Variovorax paradoxus: one gene and its partner. The protein of the gene in region 1 interacts with the protein of each later gene in a pairwise test. Links are inferred from orthologs where the notes say so. Each region holds a gene or a part of one and is shown in the gene's direction. Other genes may lie near its edges.

The links. Proteins that work in one complex are often made in the same cells at the same time.
Region 2: the proteins of cyoB (region 1) and QFZ42_RS12395 interact in binary tests that used the Escherichia coli proteins (3 or more experiments, as listed by UniProt). The link is inferred for Variovorax paradoxus from one-to-one orthologs.

The regions. Positions count from the first base shown.
Region 1 is NZ_JAUSXG010000001.1:625,117-633,341, reverse strand. The notes cover bases 2,601-5,599. They hold cyoB (cytochrome o ubiquinol oxidase subunit I), read left to right. Parts: upstream 2,601-3,093; coding sequence 3,094-5,106; downstream 5,107-5,599. Other genes in these bases: cyoC (cytochrome o ubiquinol oxidase subunit III), read left to right, coding at 5,099-5,599; cyoA (ubiquinol oxidase subunit II), read left to right, coding at 2,601-3,097. In the rest of the region: QFZ42_RS03015 (HAD family hydrolase), read right to left, coding at 1-497; QFZ42_RS03010 (MFS transporter), read right to left, coding at 546-1,886; more of cyoA, read left to right, coding at 2,063-2,600; more of cyoC, read left to right, coding at 5,600-5,764; cyoD (cytochrome o ubiquinol oxidase subunit IV), read left to right, coding at 5,761-6,174; QFZ42_RS02985 (SURF1 family protein), read left to right, coding at 6,255-7,046; QFZ42_RS02980 (ATP-binding protein), read left to right, coding at 7,003-8,225. UniProt on the Escherichia coli protein: Cytochrome bo(3) ubiquinol oxidase is the terminal enzyme in the aerobic respiratory chain of E.coli that predominates when cells are grown at high aeration.
Region 2 is NZ_JAUSXG010000001.1:2,642,856-2,648,329, forward strand. The notes cover bases 1-2,862. They hold QFZ42_RS12395 (pyridoxal phosphate-dependent aminotransferase), read left to right. Parts: upstream 1-774; coding sequence 775-1,950; downstream 1,951-2,862. Other genes in these bases: QFZ42_RS12390 (CysB family HTH-type transcriptional regulator), read left to right, coding at 1-743; QFZ42_RS12400 (DUF3309 family protein), read left to right, coding at 2,086-2,244; hrpA (ATP-dependent RNA helicase HrpA), read right to left, coding at 2,315-2,862. Also shown: more of hrpA, read right to left, coding at 2,863-5,474. UniProt on the Escherichia coli protein: Shows aminotransferase activity with methionine and histidine as substrates, and to a lesser extent also with phenylalanine.

The DNA.
Region 1 (8,225 bases):
GCGATGCATTGCGACGGGTCCACGCCCAGGCGCGCGGCTGCGAGCAGGTACAGCGCCGGGTCGGGTTTGGCGCGCGCCACCTCGTCACCGCCCGCGAAGGCGTCGAAGTGGTGGAGCACGTCGAGGCTTCCGAGGCAGGCCTGGATCTGCCCGCTGGTCGAGGACGAGGCCACGGCGCAGCGCGTGCCCCGCTCGCGGAGCGCACCCAGGAACTCGGCCGCGCCGGGCTTGATGGGAAAGAGCGGCGCGCCGTCCGAGCGCGCCAACTGCAGCCGCTGGCGAACGTGGGCGATCGCGTGGCGGTAGGCATCGGGCCCGCCGAGCAGCGCACCGAGGATCGCCTCGGACTCCACCATGGCCAGGCCGACGACCTGCAGGTACTGGGCGTGCGAAAGCTCGATGTCGAGCGTGCGGGCCGCTTCGATCCAGGCGGCCATGATGGGCCGCTCCGAATCGATGAGCAGCCCGTCCATATCGAAGATGGCGGCGGCGAACATGGAGCGAATCCTAAGCCAGCGCGCGCCGTCGGGGCCGGCCCTGCCCGATCAGTCCCGCACCAGCGCCCGGTTCAACCCCAGTGCCGCCAGCGTGCCGACGGCCCCGGACAGCAGGTAGACGCTGACATACGCCAACCCGAAATGCGCTGACAGGCCCAGCGCCACCAGCGGCGCAAACGCGGCACCGATGAGCCACGCCAGGTCGGCCGTGAGCGCGGCGCCGGTGTAGCGGTACTTGGGTTCGAAGTTGGACGTCACCGCGCCCGCCGCCTGGCCGTAGGACAGCCCGAGCAGTACGAAGCCCAGCAGAATGAAGATGTCCTGCCCGATGCGGCCGCCGTCGAGCAGCGTGGGCGCAAAGCCGCTGAATACCGCAATCAGCGCGGCCAGGCCGCCCAGCGTGAAGCGACGGCCCACGCGGTCGGCGATCAGGCCCGAGGCCACGATGCCGCCGGCGCAAAACACCGCGCCGATCATCTGCACCACGAGGAACTCGGTGATCGACTGGTCGGAATACAGCGTGATCCACGACAGCGGGAACACCGTGATCAGGTGGAACAGCGCATAGCTGGCCAGGGCCGCGAACGCACCGATCAGCAGGTTGGCGCCCTGCGAGCGGGCCAACTCGACCACGCTGGTGGGCTGCAGCTCGCGCTCTTCGAGCAGGCGGGAATAGTCTTCGGTCGCCACCAGCCGCAGGCGGGCGAACAGCGCCACCACGTTGATCGCGAAGGCCACGTAGAAGGTGTAGCGCCAGCCCCAGTCGAGGAAGTCCTTGGCCGGCAGGTTGGCGTACAGATACGCGAACAGTGCGCTGGCCACGAAAAAGCCAAGCGGCGCGCCCAGCTGGCCGAGCATGGCGTACCAGCCGCGGCGGTTCTGCGGCGCATTCAGCGCCAGCAGCGACGGCAATCCGTCCCACGAGCCGCCGAGCGCCAGGCCCTGGGCAAAGCGAAAGACCGACAGCAGCACGATGGCCGTGAACCCGATGCTCGCGTAACCCGGCAGGAAGGCGATGCCCGCGGTGGAAGTTCCCAGCAAGAACAGAGCAATCGTCAGCTTGGCTTCGCGGCCGAATCGTCGTTGGACGGCCATCGAAATGACAGTCCCGAAGGGCCGGGCGATGAACGCGAACGAAAAGACCACGAACGCATAAAGGATTCCCTCGAGACGCTCCTCGAACGGGAAAAATACGTGCGGAAACACCAGCACCGACGCAATGCCGTAAACGAAGAAATCGAAGTATTCCGATGCCCGCCCAATGATCACGCCGACAGCGATTTCGCCCGGCGCGATGTGGGAGTGTTCGCCGCCTGGCAGGGCGTCGTTTTCGGACGTGTGCGACACAGGCTGGGCGCCTTGCGGACTGATGCTGGACGTCGTCGTCATTGCGTTTTGTAATTCGGGTGTCACGTGCAGTGACAAAGGTAGACCATGAACAGAGGCTCCAAGCGTCTCACCGAACGGGGATTCTCGCCATAGGACAAAACGTCCAATAGCCGGGCGCAATCTTTGGTCGTAGATTGTGGGGTCTTTGCGCAGCCCCTGCACTTCTTTCTTTCGGCATGCCCACCCTCAAATCTCTTCGCCGATGGCCCCTGTTGCTCCCCCTTGCCTTGCTGGCAGGCTGCAACACGGTGCTCATGAACCCCTCCGGCGACATCGCCAATCAGCAGGGACGCCTCATCGTCGTCTCTACCGTGCTGATGCTGATCATCATCGTTCCGGTGATCGCGCTGACCCTCTTCTTCGCCTGGCGCTACCGCCAGTCGAACAAGGAGGCCGACTACAGCCCCGACTGGGACCACTCCACCCAGCTCGAACTCGCGATCTGGGGCGCGCCCCTCCTGATCATCATCGCGCTCGGTGCCATCACCTGGATCAGCACGCACACGCTCGACCCCTACCGGCCGCTGGGCCGGCTCGACGCCGAGCGCCCGATTCCCGCCGAGGCCAAGCCGCTGGTGGTCGAAGTGGTGGCGCTCGACTGGAAGTGGCTCTTCATCTACCCCGAACAGGGCTTTGCCACGGTGAACGAAATGGCCGCGCCGGTCGACCGGCCGATCACCTTCAAGATCACGGCCACGTCGGTGATGAACTCCTTCTTCATTCCCGCGCTGGCCGGCCAGATCTACGCCATGCCGGGCATGGAAACCAAGCTGCACGCGGTCATCAACAAGCCGGGCGAATTCGAAGGCTTCTCGGCCAACTACAGCGGCGCAGGCTTCTCGGGCATGCGCTTCAAGTTCCACGGCCTGAGCAATGAGGGCTTCGACGAGTGGGTGAAGAAGGCCAAGGCCGGCAAGGACGGCGAGCTCAACCGCGAAAGCTACCTGAAGCTCGAAGCCCCGAGCGAACGCGACCCCGTGCGCCACTACGCCCGCGTGGCCCCCGACCTGTACGACGCCATCCTGAACCGCTGCGTGGACCGCAACAAGATGTGCATGAAAGAGATGATGGCCATCGACGCGGACGGCGGCCTGGGCAAGCCCGGCGCCTTCAACGTGGCCACGAAGCCGCTCTGGCAGCCCGACCGCATCAATTCCATCAATTCGCCGACTCGCAAGTACGTCACGGCGATGTGCACCACCGAAGAATGACGATGTTCGAGAACCTTGACCTGACGAAGCTCATCTTCGGCCGCCTCACGTGGGAGGCGATTCCCTACCACGAGCCCATTCTGCTGGCGACCTTTGCGGCCGTGGTGCTGGGCGGCCTCGCCGTCCTGGCCGCTCTCAGCTACTTCAAGCTCTGGGGCACCCTGTGGCGCGACTGGATCACCAGCATCGACCACAAGAAGATCGGCATCATGTACATCGTGCTGGGCCTGGTGATGCTGCTGCGCGGCTTTGCCGACGCGCTCATGATGCGCGCCCAGCAGGCGGTCGCCTTCGGCGACAACGCGGGCTTCCTGCCGCCGCACCACTACGACCAGATCTTCACCGCGCACGGCGTGATCATGATCTTCTTCGTGGCCATGCCGCTGGTCACGGGCCTCATGAACTTCGTGGTGCCGCTGCAGATCGGCGCGCGCGACGTGGCGTTTCCGTTCCTGAACAACTTCAGCTTCTGGATGACCACCTTCGGCGCCGGCCTGGTGATGGCGTCGCTGTTCGTCGGCGAATTCGCCAAGACCGGCTGGCTGGCCTACCCGCCGCTGTCGGGCATTCTCTTCAGCCCTGACGTGGGGGTCGACTATTACATCTGGTCGCTGCAGATCGCGGGCGTCGGAACCCTGCTCTCGGGCGTCAACCTGCTGGCCACCATCGTGAAGATGCGCGCCCCGGGCATGACGATGATGAAGATGCCGGTGTTCACCTGGACGGCTCTCTGCACCAACGTGCTCATCGTGGCCGCCTTCCCGGTGCTCACCGCCGTGCTCGCGCTGCTGTCGCTCGACCGCTACGTCGGCACCAACTTCTTCACGAACGACCTCGGCGGAAACGCCATGATGTACGTGAACCTGATCTGGATCTGGGGCCACCCCGAGGTGTACATCCTGATCCTGCCGGCCTTCGGCATCTTCTCGGAAGTGGTGTCCACCTTCAGCGGCAAGCGCCTCTTCGGCTACGCCTCGATGGTGTACGCCACCATCGTGATCACGATCCTGTCGTACCTCGTCTGGCTGCACCACTTCTTCACCATGGGCTCCGGCGCCAGCGTGAACTCGTTCTTCGGCATCACGACGATGATCATCTCGATTCCGACCGGCGCGAAGATCTTCAACTGGCTCTTCACCATGTACCGCGGCCGCATCCGCTTCGAGCTACCCATGATGTGGACCGTCGGCTTCATGGTCACCTTCGTGATCGGCGGCATGACGGGCGTGCTGCTCGCGGTGCCCCCGGCCGACTTCGTGCTGCACAACAGCCTGTTCCTGATCGCCCACTTCCACAACGTGATCATCGGCGGCGTGCTGTTCGGCATGCTGGCCGGCATCACCTACTGGTTCCCGAAGGCCTTCGGCTACAAGCTCGATCCGTTCTGGGGCAAGTGCTCGTTCTGGTTCTGGCTCGTGGGCTTCTGGGTCGCGTTCATGCCGCTGTACGTGCTGGGCCTGATGGGCGTCACGCGCCGCATGAGCCACTTCCAGGACATGTCGCTGCAGTTCTGGTTCCAGGTGGCCGCCTTCGGCGCGGTGCTGATCGCACTGGGCATTGCGTCGTTCCTGATCCAGCTGGTGGTGAGCTTCGTGCGCCGCGAGTCGCTCCGCGACACCACGGGCGACCCGTGGAACGGCCGCACGCTCGAATGGTCGACCTCGTCACCACCGCCGGCCTACAACTTCGCGTTCACGCCGCGCATCCACGACAACGACGCCTGGACCGACATGAAGCGCCGCGGCTACACACGCCCGCTCGAAGGCTTCACGCCCATCCACATGCCCAAGAACACCAGCGCCGGCTTCATCATCGCGGCCCTGGCCGCGGCCTGCGGCTTCGCGATGATCTGGCAGATGTGGCTCGTGGCGGGCGTGGCGTTCGTCGCCATGCTGGCCGCGGTGATCGTCCATACCTTCAACTACAAGCGCGACTACTACATTCCCGCGGAAGAAGTCGTTCACACCGAGGCCGAGCGCACGCGCCTCCTGGCAGCAGCCCATGTCTGATACCACCGCCCTCCATTCCCCCGCGGCCGGCCACGCCCACAGCGACCAGACGGGCAAGCCGCCCGTGTTCGAGCTGTTCCACGTCGGCAACGACCACCACCCCGAGAACGGCACGCTGCTCGGGTTCTGGCTCTACCTGATGAGCGACTGCCTGGTCTTCGCCTGCCTGTTCGCGGTGTACGGCGTGCTGGGCCGCAGCTATGCGGCCGGCCCTTCGGGTGCCGACCTGTTCGACCTGCCGCTGGTGGCCGTCAACACCTCGCTGCTGCTGCTGTCGTCCATCACCTATGGCTTCGCAGTGCTCGAAATGCAGAAGAAGCGCATGGGCGGCACGCTGGCCTGGTTGGCCATCACGGGCCTGCTGGGCGCGGGCTTCATCGGCCTCGAGCTGTACGAGTTCGCCCACCTCATCCATGAAGGCGCGGGCCCGCAGCGCAGCGCGTTCCTGTCGTCGTTCTTCGCGCTGGTCGGCACCCACGGCCTGCACGTGAGCTTCGGCATCGTCTGGCTCGTCGTGCTGATGATCCAGCTGCCCAAGCATGGGTTCAGCGCCGCCAACCGCCGCCGCGTGATGTGCCTGTCGATGTTCTGGCACTTCCTGGACGTCGTGTGGATCGGCGTCTTCACCTTCGTTTATCTGATGGGATCGATGGCATGAGCACCGCCCACACTGAAACCGCAGCGCACGGCCACGGCGCGCATGACGCCCACGACGACCATCACGACGATGGCCCCGTGAGCCACAGCACCTTCAAGGGCTACATGACCGGCTTCGTGCTGGCCGTGATCCTGACCGCGATTCCCTTCTGGCTCGTGATGGGCAAGGTGCTCGTCAGCACGCACACCACCTCGCTGGTCATCCTCGGCTTTGCCGCGGTGCAGATCGTGGTCCACATGATCTACTTCCTGCACATGGACGCCAAGTCCGAGAGCGGATGGAACATGCTGGCACTGATCTTCACCATCGTGCTCGTCGTGATCACGCTGGCCGGCTCGCTCTGGGTCATGTACCACATGAACGCCAACATGATGCCGATGTCGGTGCACGACATGAAGAACATGCCTTGACGACGACGCTGCCGCCAGACCAGAGCACCCGCAACACACAGGCCGGCCGGCAGCGCTCGACGGCCGCGCGGGCGATCTTCATGGTCTGCGCGGCGCTCGCCTTTGCCGGTTTTGTCGCACTCGGCAACTGGCAGGTCGAGCGCAGGGCCTGGAAGCTCGATCTCATCGCCCGCGTCGAGCAGCGCGTGCATGCCCCGGCCACGGAAGCCCCCGGGCGAGACCGCTGGCCGCAGGTCAACGCAGCCGACGACGAATACCGGCACCTGCGCATCGCCGGCACCTTTCTCCACGACAAGGAAACCCTGGTGCAGGCCAGCACCCGGCTCGGTGCCGGCTTCTGGGTGCTGACGCCGCTGCAGGCCGCCGACGGCACCACGGTGCTGGTCAATCGCGGGTTCGTGCCGCCTGAAGCGCGCGATCGCTCGGCGCGCATAGCCGCCGAGCCCAAGGGCGAAACCACCGTGACAGGCCTGCTGCGCATCACCGAACCCAAGGGCGGCTTCCTGCGCAAGAACGATCCCGCGGCCGATCGCTGGTTCTCGCGCGACGTGCAGGCCATTGCGGCTGCACGCGGCCTCGACAACGTCGCGCCCTACTTCGTCGATGCCGATTCCGCGCCCTCCGCGCCCGGCGCAGCGCCCACCTGGCCCGCCGCGGGCCTGACGGTCATCGCCTTTCCCAACAGCCACCTCGTCTACGCCATCACTTGGTACGGCCTGGCGTTGATGGTCGCGGGCGCGGCGTGGTTCGTGTGGCGCGACGATCGGCGCCGGCGCAAGCTCGGGGACCCGCCCGGCTCAGCCGGCAGCAGCGACGACAATGCCTTTCATGCCGACGGAAGAACCCGCCAAGACGCCCGCCGCCCCGACTGAGGCCTCCGCCGTGGCGGGAGAACTGCACGCGCCGCGTGCGGGCGTGGTGAGCCTGGACAACGCCACCGGCCACAAGAACATGCAGCAGCTGATCCAGCTGCGCTGGTTCGCGGTGGTCGGGCAGGTCATCACCATCCTGTTCGTGCACTACGGCTTCGGCATACGGCTTCCGCTGAACCAGATGCTGCTGGTGCTGGCCTGCCTGGCCCTCTTCAACGTGGTGAGCCTGCTGCGCTCGCGCACGCTTCGCAAGGTGACCAACGGCGAACTGTTCTTTGCGCTGCTGGTCGACGTGGCCACGCTCACCGCGCAGCTCTACCTGAGCGGCGGCGCCACCAATCCGTTCGTCTTTCTGTACCTGCTGCAGGTCATTCTGGGCGCGGTGCTGCTCAAGGCCTGGTCGACGTGGACCATCGTCGTGGTCACCAGCCTCTGCTTTGCGGGACTGGCGCTTTTCTCGCGCCCTCTTGCACTGCCGCTCGACCACGACCGCGGACTCTGGAGCCCGTACGTGCAGGGCATGCTGATCTGCTTTGCGCTCAATGCCGCGCTGCTGGTGGTCTTCATCACGCGCATCAGCCGCAACCTGCGCGCACGCGATGCGCGGCTGGCCGACCTGCGCCAGCGTGCGTCGGAAGAAGAGCACATCGTGCGCATGGGCCTCTTGGCATCGGGCGCCGCGCACGAGCTGGGCACGCCGCTTGCCACGCTCGCGGTGATCCTCGGCGATTGGCGCCGGCTGCCGCATTTCAGTTCCGACCCCGAACTGCTGACTGAAGTGGCCGAGATGGAGCTGCAGATCCAGCGCTGCAAGAGCATCGTGAGCGGCATCCTGCTGTCGGCCGGCGAGGCGCGCGGCGAGTCGTCGGAAGAAACGACCGTGAGTACCTTTCTCGACGAACTGGTCGAGGAATGGCGCACCACGCGCCCCGTGGAAGATTTCGACTACGACAACCGTTTTGGCCGCGACCTGCCCATGGTTTCCGACTCGGCCGTGAAGCAGATGATCTGCAACGTGCTGGACAATGCCCTGGAGGCCTCGCCGCACTGGCTGCGCTTCGAAGCGGCGCAAGAGGCCGACGCGCTGACGCTCACGGTCACCGATGCGGGCCCGGGTTTTCCGGCCGCGATGCTGAAGCAGTTCGGCAAGCCCTACCAGTCGAGCAAGGGCCGGCCGGG
Region 2 (5,474 bases), 2.0 Mb from region 1 along the record:
TCGCGAGCATCGAACTGATCATGCGCGAAGTCGGCAACCTCAAGCGCATCGGCGAGCAGTTCAGCGCGCAGGACAGCGGCACCCTCTCCATTGCCACCACGCACACCCAGGCGCGCTACGTGCTGCCGGTGCCCGTGGCCAGGCTGCGCGAGGCCTATCCGAAGGTCAACGTGAGCCTGCACCAGGGCTCGCCCGACCAGGTGGCACGCATGGTGATCGACGAAATTGCCGAGGTGGGCATTGCCACCGAATCGCTCGCGGACTACACCGAGCTCGTGACCCTGCCCTGCTATGAATGGCAGCACGTGCTGGTGCTCCCCAAGGACCATCCGCTGGCCGCCAAGGAGCGCATTTCGCTCGAAGACCTGGCGCTCGAACCCATCATTACCTACCACCCGTCGTTCACGGGCCGCACGCGCATCGACCACGCCTTTGCGCAGAAAAAACTCACGCCGCGCATCGCGCTCGAAGCCATCGACTCCGACGTGATCAAGACCTATGTGCGCCTGGGCCTGGGTGTGGGCATCGTGGCCGAAATGGCGGTGCGCGACGAGTCGAACGCGGACCTCGTGGTGCGCCCCATGGGCCACGTGTTCGGCCAGAACATCGCGCGCGTGGCGTTCAAGCGCAGCGCCTACCTGCGCAACTTCGTGTTCAAGTTTGCCGAGCTGCTGTCCGACCGGCTCGACCGCAACCTGATCGCGAAGGCCCTGAGCGGACATCAGCAAGACTACGATCTTTGATATTCAGCAGCCCCAGCTTTCGACCACGACCATGAGCACTGTTCTTTCCGCCCCCCGCACGCCGGAGATCGCCACCAAGCTGCCCGCCGTCGGCACCACCATCTTCACCGTGATGTCCGCACTGGCAACGGAGAAGAACGCGGTCAACCTCGGCCAGGGCTTCCCCGATTTCAAATGCGACCCGAAGCTGCTCGAAGACGTGACGGCCGCCATGGCCGCGGGCCACAACCAATACCCGCCGATGCCCGGCATTCCGGCGCTGCGCGAAGCCATTGCCGGCAAGATCGCCGCGCTCTACGGCCACAGCTACAGCGCGGCCACCGAGATCACGGTGACCGCGGGCGCCACGCAGGCCATCCTCACGGCCATTCTTGCCGTGGTACGCGCAGGCGACGAGGTGATCGTCCTGGAGCCCTGCTACGACAGCTACGTGCCCAATATCGAACTCGCAGGCGGCAGCGTGGTGCGCGTGCCGCTGGTGCCTGGCACCTTCCGGCCCGACTTCGACAAGATTGCCGCGGCGCTCTCGCCGCGCACGCGCGCCATCATCGTCAACACGCCGCACAACCCGAGCGCCACGATCTGGACCGCGGCCGAAATGCGCAAGCTCGAAGAGCTGCTGGCCCCGACCGACGTGTTCGTGATTGCCGACGAGGTGTACGAGCACATGATCTACGACGGCGCGCAGCACGAAAGCGTGGCCCGCTTCCCGGGCCTGGCGGCGCGCAGCTTCATCGTGAGCAGCTTCGGCAAGACCTATCACGTCACCGGCTGGAAGGTCGGCTTCGTTGCGGCGCCGGCGCCGCTCATGGCGGAGTTCCGCAAGGTGCACCAGTTCAACGTGTTCACCGTGAACACGCCCATGCAGCATGCGCTCGCGCAGTACATGGCCGATCCGAAGCCGTACCTCGAGCTTCCGGCCTTCTACCAGCGCAAGCGCGACCTTTTTGCCGCAGGGCTCGCCGAGAAAACCCGCTTCAAGCTGCTGCGCAGCGAGGGCAGCTATTTCCAGTGCGTCGACATCTCGGCGGTCAGCGACCTGTCCGAGGCCGACTTCTGCCTGTGGCTCACCAGCGAGATCGGCGTGGCGGCCATTCCGCTGTCGGCGTTCTACGGCAACGGCTTCGATCAGCGCGTGGTCCGTTTCTGCTTTGCCAAGAAGGACGAGACGCTGAATTCCGCGCTGGATCGCCTCGCCCGGCTCTGAACGGATCGACGCGGCTCCCAGGCCGACGCTGACGGTAGGACAGTCCTGACCGCCGAAGGAGCGGCTTTCCGGCGTGTCTTGCGCTCCCGGACACCGAGCATCAATGCTCGTAACAACAACGTCCAGGAGAAAAGCATGTCCCTCTCGTTCATTCTGCTGATCATTCTGATCCTGCTGCTGATCGGCGCGCTGCCGAGCTGGGGCTACAGCCGCAGCTGGGGCTACGGGCCAAGCGGCGGCCTGGGCCTTGTCCTGGTGATCGTGGTCATCCTGGTGCTCATGGGACGCATATGACGCTCCCGCGGATTTCCCGCACCTGAAAGGAGCCCGCGCAAGCGGGCTTCTTTTTTTGCCGCCCTGCCGCTCAGGCCTGCAGCTGGGCCCAGGCCTTGTCCAGCCGCTTGATGCTGACCGGCTGCGGCGTGCGCAGTTCCTGCGCGAAAAAGCTCACGCGAAGCTCCTCCAGCAGCCAGCGGAATTCGAGCATGCGGTCGTCCACCACGCCTTTGCGTTCCGCCGCCAGCCGCCAATAGCGTTGCTCCTGCGGCCGGAGTTCGGCCAGCTTGGCGGTATCGCGCGCGGGGTCGGCGCGCAGCTTGTCGAGCCGCAGCACGATCGCCTTGAGATAGCGCGCGAAATGCTGCAGCTGCGTCCACGGCGCATCGGCAATGAAGCGCTTGCCGACGAGGCGCTGCAACTGCTGCGCGGCATCCTGCACGGCCTCGGGGTGGATCTTCGTGTCCTTGATCTTGCGCGCGGCGGCCGCGTACTCGACCAAGATGGACGAAGCCAGGCGGGCGACCTCGTTCGCAATCAGCGTGAGCCGGCCGCGCCCTTCTTCAAGCCGGCGCTTGAAGGCGAACTCGTCGGTGGGCAAAGGCTCCTGAAGAAAGGCCCGGTCGATCGCCACGTCGATGATCTGCGTGCGCAACTCTTCGGACGTGCCCAGCGGCATGTAGGCCACCGCCATCTTCTGCAGATCGGGGATGTTCTTCTCGAGGTACTTGAGCGCGTCTTTCAGCTGCAGTGCGAACAGCCGGCGCAGGCCGGCGCGGTGCTTGGCGGCCGCCACCGCGGGTTCATCGAACACCTCGATGGTGACCGCGTCGCCCTCGTCGCGCAGCGCCGGAAAGCCGATCAGCGACTGCGATCCGCGGCGCACTTCCATCAGCTCGGGCAGTTCGCCGAAGCTCCAGTTCGTGTAGCGCTGGCCTGCGGGCAGGCTCGGCGCGGCGGCGGCTGGCGCTGCGGCGGTGCCCGTGGCTTGCACGCGCCCGTCGCTGCCGTCCGCCGGTTTTCGCTCCGCGGAAGCCTTGACGTTGAGACCCGCCAGCGCCTGGAAAGCGCCCCGCGCCTGCGCACCCAACTCTGCCTTGAGCGCGCCCAGGTTGCGTCCCATGCCGAGCTGACGGCCGTGTTCATCCACGATGCGCAGGTTCATGAACAGGTGCGGCGGCAGCATGTCGAGCTTGAAGTCGGCGCGCTTGACGTCGATGCTCGTCGCATCGCGCACGCGCTTGAGCAGCACGTCGGTCAGCGAGCCGTGGCCGAACATCTCGGGCGCCGAGAGTTCCTCGGCCAGCTTCGCGGCCGATTCGGGCAGCGGCACCAGCCGCGAGCGCGGACGCTGCGGCAGGCTCTTGAGCAGCGCCTGGATCTTGTCCTTCAGCATGCCCGTCACCAGCCATTCGCAGCGCTCCTCGCTCACCTGGTTGAGCACGAAGAGCGGCACGCTGACCGTGAGGCCGTCCTTCGCGTCGCCCGGCTCGTGCAGATAGCTCGCCGCGCAATCGACGCCGCCAAGCTTCAGCGTGGCGGGAAAGGACTGCGTGGTGATGCCCGCCGCCTGGTGGCGCATGAGCTCCTCGCGCGTCAGGAAGAGCAGGCGCGGCTGCTCCCTGGACGCATGGCGGTACCAGTTCTCGAAGGTGATGCCGCTCGCTACATCGGCGGGCAGCTGCGCGTCGTAGAACGCGAAGATCAGTTCTTCATCGACCAGCACGTCCTGCCGGCGCGCCTTGTGCTCCAGCCCTTCGACCTCGCGCACCAGCTTGCGGTTGGCCGTGAGGAAGGGGAACTTGCTTTCCCACTGTCCGGCCACCAGCGCCTCGCGAATGAAGATCTCGCGCGCCGCGACCGGATCGACCTTGGTGAAATCGACGCGGCGGCCGCTGTAGACCACGAGGCCGTAGAGCGTGGCGCGCTCCAGCGCCGAAACCTGAGCGCCCTTCTTCTCCCAGTGCGGATCGAGCAGCTGCTTCTTCAGCAGGTGGCCGGCCACCTGTTCGAGCCACTGCGGCTCGATGTTCGCAATGCCGCGGCCGAAGAGCCGCGTGGTTTCGACCAATTCGGCCGCAACGATCCAGCGGCCCGGCTTCTTCTTCAGGTGCGCGCCCGGATGCTTGTAGAACTTGATGCCGCGTGCACCGAGGTACGCCTCGTCGTCCTCGAGCTTCCAGCCCACGTTGCCGAGCAGGCCCGCGAGCATCGACAGGTGCAGCGGCTCATAGCCTGCAGGCTCCGCGTTGATGCGCCACTTGTGCTCGGTCACGACCGTGAGCAACTGCGAATGGATGTCGCGCCATTCGCGCACGCGACGAATGTTGATGAAGTTCTGGCGCAGCAGCTGCTCGTACTGGCGGTTGCTGAGCTTGTGCGTGTCGCCATGGCCGCCACGCGCATCGGCGATCCATTTCCACAGCCGCAGGTAGCCGCTGAATTCGCTCTTGTCGTCGTCGAATTTCGAATGCGCCTGGTCGGCCTGCTGCTGCGCATCCATCGGCCGGTCGCGCACGTCCTGCACGCTGAGCGCCGAGGCGATGACCAGCACTTCTTCGAGCGCGCCGCGTGTGCGAGCCTCCAGAATCATCCGGCCCACGCGCGGATCGAGCGGCAGCTTGGCGAGCTCGGCGCCGGTGGCCGTGAGCTCGTTGGCATCGTCGACCGCGCCCAGCTCGTTGAGCAGCTGGTAACCGTCGGCAATCGCGCGCGGCGAAGGCGCCTCGAGAAATGGAAACTGAGCCACGTCGCCCAGGCGCAGCGACTTCATGCGCAGGATCACACCAGCGAGCGACGACCGCAGGATTTCGGGGTCGGTAAACCGCGGCCGGCCGTCGAAATCCTTCTCGTCGTAGAGCCGGATGCAGATGCCGTTGGCCACGCGGCCGCAACGGCCCGCGCGCTGGTTGGCCGCGGCCTGGCTGATCGGCTCGACCAGCAGCTGCTCGACCTTGCTGCGGAAGCTGTAGCGCTTGACGCGCGCGGTGCCGGTGTCGATCACGTAGCGGATGCCCGGCACCGTGAGCGAGGTTTCCGCCACGTTGGTGGCCAGCACAATGCGCCGGCCCGTGTGGCTGTCGAAGATGCGGTCCTGCTCGGGGCCCGACAGCCGCGCGAACAGCGGCAGCACCTCGGCATTGCGCAGCAGCGGCTGGTGGCTCAGGTGGCGGCGCAGGTGGTCGGCCGCCTCCCGGATCTCGCGCTCGCCGGGCAGGAACACGAGGATGTCGCCCGCGTTGTGCGGA